DNA from 3 places in the Clostridium budayi genome. Region 3 is predicted to be linked to each of the others. Evidence: riboswitches for the same ligand, from Rfam matches in the RefSeq annotation. Region 3 holds a riboswitch; each other region holds the start of a gene.

Region 1 (7,101 bases), 1.0 Mb from region 3:
AATGATTGGTCCATCTAGTTCACATACAGCTGGTGCTGCAAGACTTGGAAAAGTTGCAAGAGCAGTAGCGGGAGATGAAGTAGTAAAAGTAACTTTTTATCTTCATGGCTCATTTGCTAAAACTTATAAAGGCCATGGTACAGATAGAGCATTAGTTGCTGGAATACTTGGAATGGAACCAAGTGATAAGAGATTAAGAGATGCCCTTAAAATTGCTAAAGAAAAAGGATTAGATTTTTCTTTTGTTGAAACCGATTTAGGCGATGTTCATCCTAATACTGTAAAATTTATTATGATTACAAAATCAGGAGAAAAAAGAGAAGTTGTTGGATCTTCAATTGGCGGAGGTAGTATAAAAATAACTGAAGTTAATGGAAATAAAGTCGAATTTACAGGAGACTATCCAACTCTTATAATAGCTCAAAAAGATGTTCCAGGTGTTGTATCTAAAGTTACTAACCTTTTATATGAAAAAGGAATAAATATTGCATTTATGAGTGTGTTTAGAAGACAAAGAGGACAAGGTGCTAACATGGTATTTGAATTAGATCATGGAATAGATAATGATACTTTAAGCAAAATAAGAGAAGTAGATTATATAACAAGAGTTATTATGGTTAATCCTGTAAAGGAAGGTGAAGAGTAATGATCGCAAGAAATGGTGAAGAACTTTTAAAAATTTGTGAAGAAGAAAATATATCTTTAAGTGAATATGCAATAAGAAGTGAAATGGAAAAGTCAGGTGCTTCAAGAGAAGATGTAATAAAGAAGATGAAGATGACTTTAAAAGTTATGATAGATTCTGCAACAGAAGGAATGGAAAATGAAGTTTACTCAGTAAGTGGACTTATTGGAGGAGACGGATATAAAATAAATGAATATTTAAAAAAAGGAGATACTCTTACAGGAACAACAACAGTTATGGCAATGGCAATGGCTCTTTCTTCATCAGAAGTAAATGCTTCAATGGGAAGAATAGTTGCATGTCCTACAGCTGGTTCTTGTGGTATACTTCCAGCTGTAATATTATCTGCTGGAGCTAAGCTTAATAAAACAGAAGATGAACTTGTTATGGCGCTTTTTGCATCTGCTGCAGTTGGAACAATAATTGCAATGAATGCAACAGTATCTGGTGCTGAAGGTGGATGTCAAGCAGAATGTGGATCAGCAGCCGCTATGGGATCTGCTGCTGTAGTATATATGATGGGTGGAACTCCAAAGATGAGTTTAGATGCAGCAGCTATAGTTCTTAAAAATATTTTAGGACTTGTTTGTGACCCTGTTGCTGGACTTGTTGAAATACCATGTGCAAAGAGAAATGCATCCGGTGCTATAAGCGCACTTTGTATGGCAGACCTAGTTATGGCAGGTGTTGAATCTAAGATACCTTTCGATGATACAGTATCTGCAATGTATAAAGTAGGAAGACAATTACCACCTGAACTTAGAGAAACTGCAATGGGTGGAGTTGCAATAACAAAGACAGGAATTGAACTTAAGAAAAAAGTTTTTGGTGATAACTAAGATTTAGGAGAAATTACCGTGCAAATATAGATAAGAGGCTAATATGATTTATGCTCCGGAAGTGCCTAATGCACTCCAGTCCGCTAGTATCATATTACTCTCTCATCTATTTGCACTACTTTATCAGAAAATTGAAGTTAATTGTAAAACTTTTATGTTCTTAATATATAGATTTATAAATATAAAATAAAAAAGAGTGATTAATAAAAAATTTATTAATCACTCTTTTTTATTAATTTTTGAATTTTATCTTTAACTCTTCTTCAACTATGAAAATTGATAGAAGCATTGAAATTACTGAAAACGATAATCCGATTAATGAAATTATTGAAGGATTTAATGAGAAACCTAGTTTTAATATTAATATAAGTGCAGATGATATAATTCCAAATATTACCCATAGTTTTCCGAGATTAGTATTTGCAAATAGCCAAGCTTTTCTAGAGCTCATTGAGCGTTTGCTCCTAAATCCACAGTGTTCATTAATAATATCAGGTGGATTAATTAAAAAAGCACCTCCTAAAATAATCATTATAACTGGAACTAAAAAATCAATATAATATTTTAGAATATTCATAAAATCGCCTCCGTTTTATGTAAAATTATATTCTATCTATATTTATAATATAACATAGAAAAAGCATGTGTGAAAACGTTTTTATAAATTTGTTAAACTGTAATATATTTGTGGATAATTTTATAAAATATTTTAGAATGTGTAGACTATATTAAAAATTTGGTATAGAATTAAATAGAAATAATTAGATATAGAGCTAGGGGAGCCATAAGCTTTTGGCTGAGATTGAAATTTTAATTTCTAAACCCTTATTACCTGATATGGTTAGTACCATCGTAGGGATGCCTTTTGTTTATGAATAAATATATTGATGGATAGAGTGTAACCTTACGTAATTAGGTTATGCTCTTTTTTTAATACTTAAAAAGGGGGATAGTTTATTGTGAGGAAAGAAAATCTAACTTATAAGTTAGCCTTAAGTGGCTTATTGATAGCTGTAGCAACTGTATTTGGTACATTTTCTATACCGATTTTAGGAGCTAGAATTTCACCAATTCAACATTTCATAAATGTAGTTTCAGCAGTAACACTAGGACCTGTATTTTCTATATTGAATGCATTTATAGCATCTCTTATTAGAAATATTTTAGGTACAGGAAGTTTGCTTGCATTTCCAGGAAGTATGATTGGGGCATTACTTGCAGGCTTACTTTATAAAAAGTTTAAGAATACTTTTGTAGCTGTCATTGGTGAAGTTATAGGTACTGGAATAATTGGTGCAATGCTTGCATATCCAGTAGCTTCATTATTTCTTGGGAAAGAAGGGTCATTATTTTTATATATAGTACCATTTTCTTCAAGTTGTATTGTTGGAGCAATTTGTGCCTATATGCTTATAAGTATACCAATTATTAAAAAGACACTTGGAATTTATGAGAAAACATTAATAGAAGATAAAAAATTAATTAATTGAGAGGATGATAATTATGTTTAGAGCATTAACAATTGCAGGATCAGATTGTTCAGGAGGAGCTGGAATTCAAGCAGATTTAAAAAGTTTTTCAGCAAATGGAGTATTTGGAATGAGTGTAATTACTGCAATTACAGCACAGAATACACAAGGAGTTTTTGGAATTCAAGATATAAATGAGGATATGATAAGAGATCAAATAAGAGTTATATTTGATGATATTAGAGTAGATGCAATAAAGATAGGTATGGTTTCAAAAATAGAATCAATTAAAGCAATAGGACAAGCGTTAAAAGAAATAAAGGATATTCCACAAATAGTATTAGATCCAGTTATGGTATCAAAAAGTGGGTTTAAGCTTTTATCAGATAATGCAAAAGAAACATTAATAAATGAACTATTTCCTATAGCAACATTAATAACACCAAACCTTCCAGAAGCAGAAGAAATACTTGGAGTAAGGATTAAAACATTAGATGAAATGAAAGAGGCAGCAGTAAAATTAAAGGAACTTGGACCAAAATATATATTAGTTAAGGGTGGACATTTAGAAGATGATGCAACAGACCTTTTATATGATGGAGAGAATTTTATTTATTATAAACAAGAAAGAATAGATAATAAAAATACTCATGGAACAGGATGTACATTATCATCAGCTATAGCTGCAAATCTTGCTAAGGGAATGAATATAAAAGATGCTGTTAAAGAAGGAAAAAGATACGTAACAGTAGCCATTGAACATGGTATAGAACTTGGTCATGGGGTAGGACCAACTAATCATTTTTATGAATTATATAAATTAGCTAATATAGAATAATCAAAATTTAGGGGGATAGAATTTTGGATATAAGAGAAATTTTAGAAAGAGCGAGTATGGGAAAAGTAAAGGATCCGTTAGTTGATTCAATAACTAATAATGTAACTATGAATGATGTAGCGCAAACGATACTTTCATATGGTGGAAAACCAATGATGATTGACGATATAAGAGAAATAAAAGAAGGTACAAGTATATCTAATTGCTTACATGTAAATATAGGAACAATGGGATATAAGAAAGAAGAAAGCATGATAGTTGGAACTAATGTAGCTAAAGAAAATAATATCCCTGTAGTATTAGATCCAGTTGGAGTACATGTAACAGGCTTAAGAAAAGACTTAATAAAAAATATTTTAAAGATAGGAGTTACTTTAATTAAAGGTAATTTAACTGAAATAAAAAATATTATAGGTCTTAAAAGCGATTTTATTGGAATAGATTCTTTAGATGATGGTGAATATACAGATGAACTTAGAAGAAATTTAAGAAAATATTCTAATGAAAATAATTGCTTAATAGTTGTAACTGGAAAAGAAGATTATATAACTGACGGAAAAAGAGAAATAAGAATAAATAACGGAGTTTCAAACCTTGCATTAGTAACTGGTACTGGATGCATGCTTGGTGGAATGTTATCTGTTGAGTGTGGAAAAAATCTTGGGGATAATTTAATTTTCGGAGTAGCAAAAGCACTATTAACTATGAATATTTCTGGAGAAATTGCAATGGAAAATAATGAAGGCGAAGGGATTTTAGCATTCAAACATAAAACCCTTGATAAGATTTCTTGTATTAGAGATGAAGAGATAATAGAAAGAGGAAAGATAATTTATGAAGAATTTTAATGATAAAAAAGTATATTTAGTTACAGATTATAGATTGCCATTTGAAGAACTTATGGAAAAGGTTGAAAAAGCATTAAAGTCTGGTGTTAAACTTATTCAATATAGAGATAAAAATGTAGATACAAAGATTATGTGTGATAGAGCGTTAAGATTACTTAATTTATGCAAAAAGTATGACGCAACATTTTTAGTAAATGATAGAGTTGATGTAGCACTTGCAGTAGATGCTCATGGAGTACATTTAGGACAAGATGATATGGATTGCGCTATAGCAAGAAAACTCCTTGGAAAGAATAAAATAATTGGAGTATCAACTAAAACTTTAGAAGAAAGTAAAAAAGCTTTAGAAGATGGTGCTGATTATTTAGGATGTGGAGCTATTTATAGTACAAGTACAAAGGATACAAGTGTTATAAGTATAGAAGCATTAAAAGAAATAAAAGAAAATATTCCGTTATTTATTTATGGCATTGGAGGAATAAATACATCTAATATAACAAATGAATTTAAGGAAGTTTTAGATGGAGTAGCTGTTATAACTGCTATATTAAATTCTAATGATATAGAAAAAGAAGTAATAAAGTTTAATGAAATATTAGAGTAACAAGCATTAACTAAGTTGAATAGTAATATAATGAAACAATTCTTCAAGGAGAAAATATGAGTTCTAATGAATGTAATGATTTTGAAGAATTTTTAAAAAACTTTAGTGCTTCATTTAATTTTGGAAATGATAGCAGTACTGAAGAAGGTTGCGAGGATATAAAAGGTGGGTTTCAAGATTTAAATCCTCATATATTTCCTCTTACGGCAGAGTTAGTTGGACATGTTCTTGCAAGCAATTTACCATTTAATGTTCAAAATGCAATAGGAAACTGGTTTGAATTATTAGGACAAATAATATTAACATATAATTCACAACAACAATATTTTCAAGGTGGCCCAGGAAAATATTATGACGTTAGAAATAAAAACATAGGAAATCCTTATTGCACTAAAGGAACATATGATCAAGCTAATGCAAGATCAGGACAAGATGGAATTACACCTGCTAGTAGATCGAATACTAGTAGTAGAGCATCTAGAAATAAATCAAATGACACAGATGAAGATATAGAATCTATGAAAATATGTATTAATAGTATGCTTGAGAAAATTGATATTTTAACTTGTGAAATAAATAATCTAAAAAGACAAATGTAGATAATTCAAAATATATTAGTAATAAAGAGATATAAGGGATGTATTTTCATTATTTGAAAATACATCCCTTAAATATTTCATAAATAATAATATTTACTTTTCTAATTTGATTCATTATAAGAATCATCTTCAGAATAAATTTCTTCGGAATAATCTTCTGCATTAAATTTTATATACACTTCAAAGAAGGTTGAGAAAAATAATGAATCATCACATAGTATTTTATAATCTTTTGAAAGTAACTTAGCATAATAATCACATACATATGGTTTATCAATGTAATTATCAATAGAAGAATGAGTAGTGAATGGTTCTAGGAAAGTAGTAGATTTAACAATGCCATCTGAATCATTTGTTATATAGTGCAGTTTTATTATTTTACAACCAGTTATATATATGAAATCATTATTATGTCCTTCCACCATTTTAACTGAAGAAAGTTTAATTTTTACAAATGTATCTATTATTTTTTCAATGTAGTTATTAGAGTTACAAGCTCCTATAGTTAAAGTATCTATATTAGAAAGAGAGATACATTTAAAGAAATTTTTACTCATAAAAAGATCTCCTTTATATTGCGTTTATATTATAGTATGAAAAAATATTAATATTAGACAATAAAAAACAAAATATGAAACAAAATTTATAAAAATCATAATATAACATGAGAGATTGAATTTTATAAAGAATAACTATATTTTGCAATGGGAATGTAACATTAGGAGGGTAGATAATGAAGGAAATAATAAACGAAAACTATGAATCAATTAATAATGATAAAGATGATTGTGATTGCAAAAGAGAAGAAAAGTGTAAAGATGAATGTATAAGAAAAGAAAGTATATTTTTCTCTGGATTATGTAATCCAAAAGATTTTGATATAGATAATGGACTATGGACAGAAGAAAATGTTTCGGGCTCTGTACATGTTCCATTAAAAAAACCAGAAATAGAAGAGATAGACTCTGTTAATGCAAAAATTGAAATAATAAATAAAAAAGTTATAGTAACTCCAGGTGTTGAAGGGGTAGACATTTATAATTATGAAGGAAAAATAGCTACAGGTAGGAAGTTAATAATAGAAGGACTTGTATGCTTGACTATGTCATATGTATCAAATAGAAAGGATCAAAGCGTCCATAGTTTCCATGGAAAAGTTCCATTTTCAGCATTTATAGTATTACCTAATAAGTGCAAAGAAGAAGATCCGTTAAATAAT
Region 2 (7,101 bases), 1.3 Mb from region 3:
TTTCTTTGAGATTATAAGAAAATCAGTCTTTTTTATATTACTAAAATTTCGAAAAATCTATAAAAAAGACTAATAAATTTTTTGGAGGTTTTTATGAAAAAAATAGCAGTTATAAGCGCTATACTTGAATATCCACAGGAATGTCAAGAGGAGTTTAACAAAGTTGTATCAAATTTTAGGGGAAGTGTAAGGGGGAGAATGGGAATACCTTTTGAAGAAGGTATTTCGGTAATTTCTTTAACTGTAATAGGGGAACTTAATGAAATAAATAGTTTAACTGGTAAGCTTGGTAATATAAATGGTGTTACTGTTAAAACAGCAATAGCAAAAAAAGAAATTTAAAATTAGAAAGGGTCATGTATGAAAATAAAAAATATTATAGATAAATTATATGAAGAACATAACGCGACAAGAGAAGAACTCTTATATATTTTAGATAATATTACAGATGAAGAATGTGAGTATCTAAGAGAAAAAGCCAATGACATAAGAATGCAGAATTATGGTAATAAAGTTTATATGAGAGGACTTATAGAATTTACAAATTACTGTAAAAGAGACTGTATGTATTGTGGAATTAGAAAAAGCAATAAAAATGCTGATAGATACAGATTAACTTTCGATGAAATAATACAATGTGCTGATATTGGAGATAAACTTGGATATAAGACATATGTACTTCAAGGTGGTGAAGACGCTTATTTTACTGATGAGAGAATGATTGAAATTATTAAGGAAATAAAAAAGAGACATCCGAGTAATGCAATAACACTTTCACTTGGAGAAAGAAGCTATGAATCATATAAAAAGCTATTTGAAGCAGGTGCAGATAGATATCTTTTAAGACATGAAACTGCAACTAAAGAGCTTTATGAAAAACTTCATCCAGGTGCATCTTATGATGAAAGAATGGAATGTTTAAGAAATCTAAAGGAAATAGGATATCAAGTTGGGGCTGGATTTATGGTTGGACTTCCAGGACAAACAAATGAAGATTTAGTAAATGATTTAATGTTTGTAAAGGAATTTGAACCAGATATGTGTGGAATAGGACCATTTATACCTCAATCTGAAACACCACTTGGAAATGAAAAGGGTGGTACATTAGAGCAAACTGTAATATTACTTTCATTAATAAGATTACTACTTCCACATGTATTACTTCCAGCATCAACAGCGCTGGGAAGCGTTGATCCACTTGGACGTGAAAAAGGTATTAAAGCAGGAGGAAATGTTGTTATGCCAAATCTTTCACCAACAGAAGTAAGAGATAAGTATGCTTTATATGATGGTAAGATATGTACAGGTGATGAAGCAGCAGAATGTAGAATGTGCATAGAAGGTAGAATGAGAAAATTCGGATATGAAGTAGAAGTAAATAGAGGAGATAATGTAAAGTGGCTTAAAAAGAACAATTAAGAGGACATCATTTAGGAGGAATAAGTATGTTTATAAACCACGAATTAATTAACGGTATTTTAGAAGAAACAAAAAATCCAACTAGAGAAGAAGCAAGAGAAGTCATAGAAAAGGCAAAAAGAAGGGAAACATTAGACTATAGAGATATTGCTATACTTTTAGCTACTAAGGATAAAGAAATTGAAAAAGAAATCTTTAAGCTTGCTGGAGAAATAAAGGAAAGTATATATGGTAAGAGAATAGTTATATTTGCCCCACTATATGTAAGTGATTATTGTGTAAATAATTGTGTTTATTGCGGATATCAAAGATGTAACTCATTTGAAAGAAAAAAATTAACTCAAGAAGAAATAGCAGAAGAAGTTAAGCTATTAGAAAAGATGGGACATAAAAGATTAACATTAGAACTTGGAGAAGATCCAGTAAATGCCCCAATAGAATATGTTTTAGAATGTTTAGATACAATGTATAAAACTCAAAATGATAATGGGGAAATAAGAAGAATTAATGTAAATATAGCTGCAACATCAGTTGAAAACTTTAAAAAACTTAAAGATAAAGAAATTGGTACATACGTATTATTTCAGGAAACTTATCATAAACCAACATATGAAAGAATGCATCCAAAGTCATTAAAGAGTGATTATGAGTATCACTTAACTGCTTTTGATAGAGCAATGGAAGCTGGAATAGAGGATGTTGGTGCTGGGGTTTTATTTGGACTTGCAGATCCAAGATTTGAAGTTTTAGGACTTATGATGCATAATGCTCATCTAGAAGAAAAATTTGGAGTTGGATTCCATACTATTTCAGTTCCAAGAATAAGAAAAGCAAAGGGAGTTGCAATGGATAACTTACCAAATCTTTTAACAGATGAAATGTTTAAAAGAGTAGTTGCAGTAATTAGAATAGCTGTTCCATTTACAGGAATGATGATTACTGAAAGAGAACCTGCAGAAATAAGAAGAGAAGCTCTTAAATATGGAGTATCTCAAATATCAGCAGGATCAAGTACCGTTGTTGGTGGATATAAAAAGAGAGAAATGAATCAAGAAAATGATGAACAATTTAAGCTTTTTGATGAAGTTAGACCTCTAGAAGTTATAAGAGAATTATTAGAAGATGGATATATACCAAGCTATTGTACTGCATGTTATAGAAAAGGAAGAACAGGAGATAGATTTATGTCTCTTGCAAAGAGTGGAGAAATACAAAATGTGTGTGAACCAAATGCTATATCTACACTTGTAGAATTTGCTTTAGATTATGGAGATGAAGACTTTAAAGAAAAAGCATTAAAGACAGCAGAAAAAATAGCAAATGAAATGAAAAATGAAAAAACTAAGGAAATAACTTTAGAAAATATTAAAAGATTAAAAAACGGAGAAAGAGATCTTTTCTTATAAAGATAGGATTATATGTAGGAGGAGTAAATATGTTTATAGATCACGAATTAATTAATGGAATTTTAGAGGAAACAAAAAACCCTACGAGAGAAGAAGCACTAGACGTATTAGAAAGAGCTAAAAAGAAGGAAAAGTTAAGCTATAAAGATATTGCTATTCTTTTATCAGTTGAAGATGAAGATGTTGTAAAAGAAATGTACAAATTAGCTGGAGAAATAAAGAGAAGCATCTATGGTAAAAGAATAGTTATGTTTGCTCCACTTTATGTAAGTGATTATTGTGTTAATAATTGTGTTTACTGTGGATATCAAAGATGTAACAATTTTAGTAGAAGAAAACTTACTCAAGAAGAAGTTGCACAAGAAGTTAGAATTTTAGAAAAAATGGGTCATAAAAGACTTGCATTAGAACTTGGAGAAGATCCAGTTAATGCGCCTATAGAATATGTTTTAGAATGTTTAAAAACAATTTATAACACTCAAAATGAAAATGGAGAAATAAGAAGAGTTAATGTAAATATTGCTGCAACAACTGTAGAAGAATATAAAATGCTAAAAGAAGCAGGAATTGGAACATATATATTATTCCAAGAAACTTATCATAAGCCAACATATGATTTAATGCATCCAAAGTCATTAAAGAGTGATTATGAATACCACTTAACTGCCTTTGATAGAGCTATGGAAGCTGGAATTGATGATGTTGGTGGTGGTGCGTTATTTGGACTTGCAGATCCTAAGTTTGAAGTTTTAGGACTTATGATGCATAATGCTCACTTAGAAGAAAAGTTTGGAGTTGGATTCCATACAATATCAGTTCCAAGACTTAGAAAGGCTAAGGGAGTTACAATGGATGAGTTCCCACATCTTTTAACTGATGAAATGTTTAAAAGAGTAGTTGCTGTACTTAGAATAGCTGTACCATTTACAGGAATAATTCTTTCAACTAGAGAAACAGCAGAAATGAGAAGAGAAGTATTAAGATATGGAGTATCTCAAGTATCAGCTGGATCAAGTACAGGAGTTGGTGGATACAAAGAAAGAGAAGAAAAAGGATACGATGATAAACAATTTGAAACATCTGATGAACGTACACCACTTGAAATTATTAAAGAATTGTTAGATGATGGTTATATACCAAGTTATTGTACAGCTTGTTATAGAAAAGGTAGAACAGGCGATAGATTTATGTCTCTTGCAAAGTCAGGAGAAATACAAAATGTATGTGAGCCTAATGCTATAACAACTCTTGTAGAATATGCTTTAGATTATGGTGATGAAGAATTTAGAGAAAAGGCTCTAGTTACAGCTGAAAAAGTAGCAAATGAAATTGAAAATGAAAAAACAAAAAATATTGTGTTAAATAATATTAAGAAGCTAAAAGAAGGAACAAGAGACCTTTTCCTATAATATAGGAGATGATTTGTATGAATAATACACCAAATTCAAATAGAAAACATATTGCTATTTTTGGTAATACAAATAGTGGTAAGTCTTCTTTAATGAACAAAATATTAGGACAAGAAATGTCACTAGTATCAGAAGTTGAAGGAACAACAACAGATCCAGTACAAAAAGCAATGGAACTTATTCCTGTAGGTCCTGTGCTTTTAATAGATACAGCAGGGCTTGAAGATAAGACAGAACTTGGAGAGCTTAGACTTAAAAAGACTATGGAAGTTCTAAAAAAGACTGATGTAGCTATTTTTGTAATTGATGCCTCAAGTCCAGATTTTGAATCTTTTAATAACTGGAAAATAGAAGCTTTAAAATATAATATACCTTTTATTGTGGCAGCAAATAAAGCAGAGGTTGCAAATAAGGAAATTGTAGAAACTTTAAAAGATAAATATTCAGATGTTATATGTACATCAACAGTAACTGATATTGGAATAGATAATATTAAAGAAGCTTTAGTTAAAATATTAGATAGAGAAGATGATGAAAAATCATTAATAGGTGATTTAGTACCTTATGGTGGAACTGTAGTATTAGTAGTTCCTATTGATTCAGAAGCTCCAAAAGGTAGATTAATTCTTCCACAAGTACAAGTTATAAGAGATTGCTTAGATAATGGTATAAAAAGTTATGTAGTTAGGGATACAGAACTTGAAGATGCTCTAAAAGATTTAAAAAATGTAGATCTAGTTGTAACAGATTCACAAGCTTTTAAAAATGTAAGCAAAATAGTTCCAGAAAATATTAGACTTACTAGTTTTTCAATACTTTTTGCAAGACAAAAAGGAGACTTAAAGACTTTTGTTGATGGTGTTAATAAAATAAGGACTCTAGTTCCTGGGGATAATATATTAATCTCAGAAAGCTGTACTCACAATGTATCTCATGAAGATATAGGAAGAGTTAAAATTCCAAAACTTTTAGAAAAGTTTGTTGGAGGTAAATTAAATTTCACTTATAGAGTAGGACATGATTTCCCAGATGATATTAAAAAGTATGATTTAATAATTCATTGTGGAGCATGTATGATAAATAGAAAAACTGTATTAAATAGAGTTAACCTATGTAATGAAAAAAATATTCCTATAACTAATTATGGGGTAGTACTTGCCTTTTTAACAGGAATACTTGATAGATCAATTGAAAACTTAATATAAAAAGAATTGTAAATTATATTTTACAGTTGTATAATAAAAGTAAAATTAAATAAGCTAGGGGTGCTTTTATAAAAGCTGAGAGATAGTTATTATAGACTATTAACCCTTTAACCTGATATGGATAATGCCAACGGAGGGAAGCGTACTATTTTATATAAATTACTATTTATATTGTAATTTATGGCTTTCTGTGTATTTTTACATAGAAAGCCTTTTTTAGTTAGATTAAAGAAGATTATATTCCTAAGTATGTGTATATCATAGGGAGATAATCTTCTTTTTTTATAAAAAATAAAAAAGGAGTGTAAAATATGAAATTTACAGATTATTTATTTGAAGAAAGTAAGGAAATTTTTGATGCTTATTTAGAGCATCCATTTTTAAAGGAGCTAGGAGAGGGAACTTTAGATAAGAATAAGTTTAGAGAGTATCTTATTCAGGATTATCTATACTTAAAAGATTACGCTAAAGTTTTTTGTCAAGGTGTTATTAAGTCTAATAGCATGGAAGAGATGAAATTTTTCTATGGCTCAATTAAAGGAACAATGGAAGATGAAACAGCAGTACATATAAAGTACTTACAAGGTTTTGGTATAAGCCCTAAAGATGCAGAAAAGAAAGAAACTAAATTGACTAATAAAAGTTATACAAGTTATATGTTAGGACAAGCTTTAACAGGAGATGTATATGATATTATAGCAGCAGTGCTTCCTTGCACATGGAGTTATTATTACATAGGTAAAAAATTATTAGAAAAGTATCAAGATAAGCTAGAAAATAATTTTTATAAAGCTTGGATAGAAATGTATTCATGTAAAGAGTATGAGGATTTTACTAATGATTGGATCAACTTTACGAATGATAAATGCAATAATTTAAGCAAAGAGAAGAAGGAATATCTTAAAAATATATTTATAACATCAAGTATATACGAGATGAAGTTTTGGGATATGGCATATGAAAAGGAAGAGATATAAAAATGATAATTAACATAATAATAGTTTTAGTAACAACTTTGATATTTATTTTTTATTTATATAACTTAAGAAAACATCCACTTACAACAAAAAATTTAGTAGCAGTAGGAATGTATTCATCAGTAGCTTTTTTACTATATTTAATACACTTTATAACCTATCCACAAGGTGGAGGTATAACTTTGTTTTCAATGCTTCCTATAATGCTTCTATCAATATTTTATGGAACTACAGTTGGAGTTACTGGAGGGCTTATATTTGGGTTCTTAAAATTATTAAATGGAGCATTTATAGTTCATCCTGTACAATTTTTATTAGATTATATTTTAGCAAATATGGCACTTGGACTTACAGGTGTATTTAAAGGAGATAAAAGACTAAATATTAATTTAGGGGCTATTATCTCGGTAGCTTTAAGTGTATTTATATCAATATTATCAGGAGTAATATTTTTTGGGCAATATGCACCTAAAGGAATGAATGTATGGTTATATTCATGTATTTATAATATAAGCAGTGCAGGAGTTGAGGGGATTTTAACGATAATAGTTATGAATTTACTTCCAATTAAGAAACTTAAAAATATGGCAAATAGAGGAAAATAAAATCTAAATTTTTTTACTAAAGCTTTTTATGTTATATTAATTATATAAAATAAAAAGCTTTAGGAGAAAGAAATGAAAAA
Region 3 (7,101 bases):
TAGTAATCTTCTTATATTCGTGATTTTCTATATTCTTATCTATTCTATGAACAAAGTATGTGTTTGCAAATCTTGCTAATATATCAGTTTGAATCATTAAACTTGCTACTGGTACTGCAATTGCAGATATAGCTAGTTCTGGATCCATTCCTAATCCTACAGAGAATGCTGTTGCTAAAACAGTACCTGAGTTAGCATCAATACGAGATGCTCCTCCGAATGTACCAACCCCTAGAACAGTTAATTGCATACTACCACCAATTAATAACCCTGTTGTTAAGTCTCCCATTACAAGTCCAGTAAATAACCCTGCAAAAACTGGAGAACCTGCACTCGAATTTATTGTTAATTCATCAAGCAATTGATAACAAGCATATAGTGTTAATAACGTTATTTGCCACCATTGAATCATAATCATTTTCCTCCCACATTATAATATTGTTTTAATAATTTATTACTTTAATAATTTCATAAAATCACTTTCTGGTTCACTAGGTACCATTCTTGCTGTTAATTTAATTCCTTTTTTATTAAGTTCTTCAAATATCTTAACGTCATAATCAGTTACATTTATTGATTTACTTAATGATCTTGTTTCCTCAGTTTGGGACATATTACCTACATTTATTGATTTAATAGGAACTCCAAGTTCTATTAATTTAAGTAATACATCTGGTTTTCTTGCGATTAAAAATACTTTTTGTGAGTTATATTTTCCTGCATTAATATTTGCTGCAGCTTTTTCAATTGGTAAAACACTTAATTTAACACCTGCAGGACATGCTAATTTTAGCCCAGCTTTTTCGATATCGTTTTCAGCAACGCTATTATCAACCACCATTATTCTTGTAATCCCTAATTGTGTTGTCCATAAATTAGCAACTTGTCCATGAATTAATCTTCCGTCTATTCTTACTGCTTCAATAGCCATATACTCTACACCCCTTTAATATATAAAAATCTAAAAATAACAGCTCGTACAATTATTTCTTATTAATAATTTAGTGGGATATAAATATATCTTTTTAATTATAATAACTTTAAAAAATATTTCTTATATGATTCCTAGTTCTGTAGACATATTATATCCAATTTTAATGTTGAATCTGTATGAAATTTCATTTATTTTGATGAGGTAATTACCACCTATTTAGATTTTCTCATCTTTTATATTTTTTGTCAATATTTTCTTGTATATTTTTTGAATTTTTTTTAAATATTTTAATACAACTTTTTTTTAGATTTACTTTATTCCAATCTTTCTAGTAATTCTTATTTTAGATCTCACCTCCTATTTATCAGGTAATTACCACTAATGATATATTTTTATTATTTTTGTAATTTTAATTACATTTATTTATATTTTCATACATTAAAATTTATTCTTATTTTCTTGAGGTAATTACCACTTTTAATATTATTAGAAGCTTATTATTTTTTTCCTATAATATTTTTATTGTAACTTCTATTGAGTTTTAGAATGTATAGCTATTGCTTTTTACATTTATATTTATATTGCCTAATAAAGAAAATATTCCTTTTTTTGTACTTTAATTATTAATTTAAAGTACTTTTTTAAATATTCTTTTATTCTATAAAAACTTTCATAATACTTTTGTTATTTTTATGTATTATTATATTTAATTATTTTTATTTCATATAATTGGTTGACAAATGATTACTTTAAGCGTATATTTAAAATATAAACAGAATATCGCGGGGTGGAGCAGTTGGTAGCTCGTCGGGCTCATAACCCGAAGGTCGTAGGTTCAAGTCCTGCCCCCGCAACCAAAATAAAGCTAATCAAATTTTTGATTAGCTTTTTTATTTATTTCTTTATTGCATATACCCTAGTTGGTGCACCATCACCTTCTGCTATTTTAAGTGGTGCTATAATTATTTCAAATGAATTATCCAAAATATCTAGGTTACATAAATTTTCTATTATTATCTTATTTTTTGACAATAAGTTTTTATGATTATATAACTCTTCACTCTTTTCACTATCTATTGATATACAATCTATGCCTATTCCTGTCAAACTTTTAATATTTCCGAGGAAATTTGAAGCTTCATAAGTTAATGTTGGATAATCAACAAAATATCTTTCACTATTAAAATACCTTTCCCAACCTGTTTTTAATATTAAATAGTCGCAATTTAATATATTATCTTTATATTTTTCTAAAACTTCTAAATCTATAACACTTGAATTTCTGCAATCTATTATATAAGCATTACCTATAAATTCTTTTATATCAAAATCATCTAAATTATATCCATCTTCATATATATGCTTTGGTACATCCATATGAGTTCCTGTATGAGTAGATAGATATAATGAAGATACATTATATCCGTCTACCTTAACATTATATAAATTTTCTTTTTTAAAACTTTCTTCTTCTGAATAAGATGTCATTCCATTTTTATAGGTTTGGGTTAAATCATATACTTCCATTAATTATATCCTATCCTTTTAAATTATTTTATTTGTCCACTTGAGAAACTATCCATACTATCTATTTCATTAACTTGTCTTATCTCATCTAATACCCACCTGTCTCCATTTCTAATAAATCTCCAAAACTCTTCAAAACTACTTCTTTTTCTTGGATCTCCAGATACTATTTCATTAGTATTCTCATTTAGCATATAATCTATCATACGTGCTTTTATACTTACCCATAACACATCTTTTGAATTATCATCTGAATTTAATGCACTTATAGGATTAATACTTATAAGTTCTATTTCCCTTAATATATTCTTCTCACCTTTTAATTTCATCCATTCAGTCTTACTTTTGTGAAGTCTATAAAGATTTTCACTCATATACTCTTTTGCTAAATCTTGATTTCTCTCTGTCCATGCATATTGTATTTTATAAAAAGCTTCATCAATATTGGATATAATTTTATCATAGTCCCAAGCCTTATCTAATTTAGCAAACTCCTTCATGGCTATTTTGCTTTGATGCTTTTTTTGCTTAACCTTAGCAGTATGCTTAATTCCAGCAGCACCACCACCTACTGTTAATATTCCAAACCCTACAAATACTATAAATCCTATTGGTGAAGTTCTAGTACTTCCACCAGAACTAGTGTGGCTACTACTTGAGGATCTTCCACCTCCTCCGCCACCTCCACCTCCGCCACCGCCGCCTCCACCGCCGCCGGCTCTAGCAAATGCTAATGTAGAAGGTAATAATATACTCATTAACAACATCATCAAAATGACCTTTCTCAAGTTTCTCTTCAAAATTCCGTCCTCCTATTTATGTTATTAATTTTAATTATATTCCAATAAAAATACTATCTTCAACCTTTTAGTATTTAATTCATAATTTGGTAACTATACTAATCCTATTTAGTCTTATCTTATAAATTTTAGACCTTATTTTTATATAATTTCATTTTTAACCATTGCATTTTTGTATTTTATTGACATTTATTTCGATTAATATTAAAATTAACTTATAATTAAATATTTTAAGAATGTGCTAGGGGTGCCAAAAAGATTGGCTGAGAGATGTATTTATTACATTAACCCTTTAACCTGATCTGGGTAATACCAGCGTAGGAAAGCCGTGAGTAGTTTTTTCATACGTCCTTCTAGCACAATTATAGGAGGTTTTTTTTATGGATTTTTTTACTGATTGGGGAGAAAGATTTAGTAAACTCTATACTAATATCCCTGAAAAATTTAAGGAGATTGTTTCAAGTCCCCTTACAATAATAACAATTATAGGTTGCTTAGTTTTATTCTTTGCTTTATTTAAATTTAGAAAGATTAAGCTAAATGCTAAAATAATTACTCACATATCAATAGCTTTAGCTCTTTCAGTTATATTAAATGTGTTTAGAATATATAGATTCCCTCAAGGAGGTAGTATAACTTTAGGTTGTATGCTACCAATTCTTATAATAACTTTTGCTTATGGAAAAGAAATTGGTTTTTTAACAGGATTTTTATATGGCTTACTTAACCTTTTAACTGATCCATATATAATACATCCAGTTCAAATGTTATTTGACTATCCACTACCTTCAATGGCTATGGGACTTGCAGGATATTTTAGAGACAAGCGTACCTTAGGTATATTTGTAGCTTTCTTTGTAAAGTTTTTATGTCACTTTATATCAGGTGTTGTATTCTTTGCTTCATCTTCACCAGAAAGCATGGGACCTATAATTTACTCATTAGCAGTAAATGTTCCTATAGTATTTGGAGAAATGATTATATGTATGGTTTTAATTAAATTTATTCCTTTAAATAGATTAATTAAAACAATTAATCCTGATTATAAATTAAAAACTGTATAATAAAAAACCTATAAGCTATTTACATTTTAGCTTATAGGTTTTTTTATATAATTAAATGCACTTATTTATATCATTTTCTCTATTTCTTTTTATTATATAGATTATAATACCCATTAAAGTTATTATAGTTACTATATCTCCTACTTTCATAAGAATAGTTCCCGTATAGTCAACTTTTAAATGTCCTTCTTTTATATTACCTAGATTAACTCTAACAACCATATCTTTGCTATGAGTTACTTTTCCTTTTTCTATTTTACTGCCGTCCTTTGAAGTTATTTCAAAAGTATATCCTTTATAATATAAAAGTGGTAATTCTATATAACTTCCATCCTTGCTAACTTTATAATCTAAATTTATAAGAGTTCCTTTTTTATTATAATTATTATATTTAAATTGTTTATCATTACTTGTTACAATAGGACCTCTTTTCTTAAGTTTGCTTTTAGACGCACCTTCTGGCATATACTCACCAGCTCCTATTGATGCACTATATTTTTGAGAAAAGTTAGTAAAATCTATATTTTTAAGTCTACTTGCTTTTATATATTTAACTGTAGTCATTAAAGGTATAATTGAAATAATAGATATTAATATTACAACTATTGTCTTGTTTATCTTCTTAGGCATTAAAGAATCTACAGCATATCCAAGTGTTATTGCAAGAAGTGGTGTTGCTATTAAATTAAGTCTCCATGCAAATTGTATATTGTTATAAATAGATATATTATTGCAAATAGCATGTAATACAGGTGTTTTTAATGTTAATGCAAATGATATACCACCAGCTATAAAACAAGTAGTTACAAATCTATTTTTCTTTTTAAGCGGTACAAAAATATATATAAGTGATAAAAATAGTAATATGTATCCAACTGAATATATCATAACATCATTTAAAGTAAATAATTCTTTAAATACAGTTGATTTATTATATACAAATGGATCTACTTCTTGCACTGAGAATTTACTACCTATCATTTGCTCTAATAATGGAACCAATGTATAGCTAGTTAATAATACTGTAGTAATAGCTGCAAGTATTGAATATAATATTCTCTTTGGCTCTTTTATAAGCTTTCCTATATTTAATATGTATAAAAGTGCACACATTATTGAAACTATAAATACTGATAATAAATGAGATAAAATTATTCCACTCATTCCTATGGTTAATATGTACCATTTTTTATAATCCTTGCATACTAATTCATATACACCTAATATTACAATCGGTAAAAATATAAATGCTAAATATTCTCCAACGGCTGCCCTTACATATAAATCAGTTATTTTATATTGAGCAAAAACATAAAAGATTGATATGTATAATGCTTTATTATTGCTTTTTAATATTCTTCTTGCTGAAAAATACATAGTAAAAGTAGCGAGCAGTGTACATATAGACATAAATATTTTGTATGAATTAAATAAGCTTACTCCAAATAATCTTATTGTAGCTGCAATATAAAGTAGTAAATCTGGATAAAATAGACCATTTCCATATCCATATCCGTATAATGATTCTGGCATTATACTAACTGGAAAGTGCCCATAGCTTAATCCATTTTTTATATCTTCTATTCTAAGTAGATGAAAAAAATAATCATCGCCTCTAATAGACTTTGATAATAACATTGGTAAAAGTGTTATTCCCGTTGCAATTATAAGTATTATGTATACATATAATTGACTTTCTTTTTTGTTTATAATTCTTTCTTTAGTCATTCTGATGTTATCCCCCCTATATTACTATTATATAATAATAATCTTTAAACCATAGTGTAAATATGTACATTTATTAAATAATTTATTAATAATCAAAAAAATAAAGGTTACATATAATACGCAACCTTTATTGTAATAAGTTATTAAATAATATGCAACCTTTATTGCAATAAGTTATTAAACTATGTTTTTAGTCTAATTCCTTACTATCTATCCAACTCATCATACCTCTTAATTCTCTTCCTACCTTTTCAATTTGATGTTCTTTTTCAATTCTTCTCATAGCGTTAAAGTGTGGTCTTCCTACCATATTTTCAGTAAGCCAATTTCTTGCGAATGTTCCATCTTGAATTTCTGAAAGAACCTTTTTCATTTCTTTCTTAGTTTCATCAGTAACTATTCTATTTCCAACAACATAATCCCCATATTCAGCAGTATCTGAAATTGAGTATCTCATCATACTCATACCACCTTGGTATAATAAATCAACTATTAATTTCATTTCATGTAAGCATTCAAAGTATGCATTTTCTGGTGCATATCCAGCTTCAACTAAAGTTTCAAAACCAGCTTTAATAAGTGCTGTACATCCTCCACATAAAACAGCTTGTTCTCCAAAAAGATCCGTTTCTGTTTCGTCTTTAAATGTAGTCTCTAAAACTCCAGCTCTTGCGCCACCAATACCATTTGCATAAGCTAATGCTAATTCTCTCGCATTGCCTGTTGGATTTTGATATACAGCTATAAGACATGGAACACCTGAACCTTCAGTATAAGTTCTTCTTACCATATGTCCTGGTCCTTTTGGTGCAACCATAAATACATCAACATCAGCTGGTGGAATTATTTGATTGTAGTGAATATTAAAACCATGTGCAAATACTAATGCATTTCCAGCATTTAAATTTGGTGCAATTTCTTCTTTATATAATTTTGCTTGCTTTTCATCTGGTACCAAAATCATTATAATATCTGCTGCCTTTGCAGCTTCTTTAACTGATAAAACCTCAAGTCCAGCTTCTTTTGCTCTATTTACTGATTTACTTCC

Evidence for each region. A riboswitch is a leader RNA that binds a small molecule or an ion and turns the genes downstream of it on or off. The one in region 3 is predicted to bind thiamine pyrophosphate.
Region 1: linked by a shared signal. The riboswitch ahead of thiW (energy coupling factor transporter S component ThiW) and the one ahead of thiT (energy-coupled thiamine transporter ThiT) in region 3 are both predicted to bind thiamine pyrophosphate.
Region 2: linked by a shared signal. The riboswitch ahead of tenA (thiaminase II) and the one ahead of thiT (energy-coupled thiamine transporter ThiT) in region 3 are both predicted to bind thiamine pyrophosphate.

The regions. Positions count from the first base shown of each region.
Region 1 is NZ_AP042456.1:864,653-871,753, forward strand. It holds gene sdaAB (L-serine ammonia-lyase, iron-sulfur-dependent subunit beta) at 1-646, shown strand, start outside; gene sdaAA (L-serine ammonia-lyase, iron-sulfur-dependent, subunit alpha) at 646-1,524, shown strand; gene ACZ5TJ_RS03985 (SdpI family protein) at 1,757-2,101, opposite strand; TPP riboswitch at 2,290-2,400, shown strand; gene thiW (energy coupling factor transporter S component ThiW) at 2,484-3,014, shown strand; gene thiD (bifunctional hydroxymethylpyrimidine kinase/phosphomethylpyrimidine kinase) at 3,028-3,831, shown strand; gene thiM (hydroxyethylthiazole kinase) at 3,855-4,679, shown strand; gene thiE (thiamine phosphate synthase) at 4,666-5,283, shown strand; gene ACZ5TJ_RS04010 (hypothetical protein) at 5,340-5,882, shown strand; gene ACZ5TJ_RS04015 (hypothetical protein) at 5,984-6,439, opposite strand; gene ACZ5TJ_RS04020 (DUF3794 domain-containing protein) at 6,616-7,101, shown strand, end outside.
Region 2 is NZ_AP042456.1:1,077,063-1,084,163, forward strand. It holds gene ACZ5TJ_RS05010 (TM1266 family iron-only hydrogenase system putative regulator) at 94-342, shown strand; gene hydE ([FeFe] hydrogenase H-cluster radical SAM maturase HydE) at 367-1,419, shown strand; gene hydG ([FeFe] hydrogenase H-cluster radical SAM maturase HydG) at 1,446-2,825, shown strand; gene hydG ([FeFe] hydrogenase H-cluster radical SAM maturase HydG) at 2,855-4,234, shown strand; gene hydF ([FeFe] hydrogenase H-cluster maturation GTPase HydF) at 4,252-5,439, shown strand; TPP riboswitch at 5,486-5,595, shown strand; gene tenA (thiaminase II) at 5,751-6,416, shown strand; gene thiT (energy-coupled thiamine transporter ThiT) at 6,419-7,021, shown strand; gene ACZ5TJ_RS05045 (DEAD/DEAH box helicase) at 7,094-7,101, shown strand, end outside.
Region 3 is NZ_AP042456.1:2,842,927-2,850,027, forward strand. It holds gene ACZ5TJ_RS13740 (PTS mannose/fructose/sorbose/N-acetylgalactosamine transporter subunit IIC) at 1-412, opposite strand, end outside; gene ACZ5TJ_RS13745 (PTS sugar transporter subunit IIB) at 455-931, opposite strand; tRNA gene ACZ5TJ_RS13750 (tRNA-Met) at 1,716-1,791, shown strand; gene ACZ5TJ_RS13755 (cyclase family protein) at 1,829-2,461, opposite strand; gene ACZ5TJ_RS13760 (Tim44 domain-containing protein) at 2,485-3,261, opposite strand; TPP riboswitch at 3,495-3,602, shown strand; gene thiT (energy-coupled thiamine transporter ThiT) at 3,642-4,325, shown strand; gene ACZ5TJ_RS13770 (hypothetical protein) at 4,377-6,053, opposite strand; gene ilvC (ketol-acid reductoisomerase) at 6,244-7,101, opposite strand, start outside.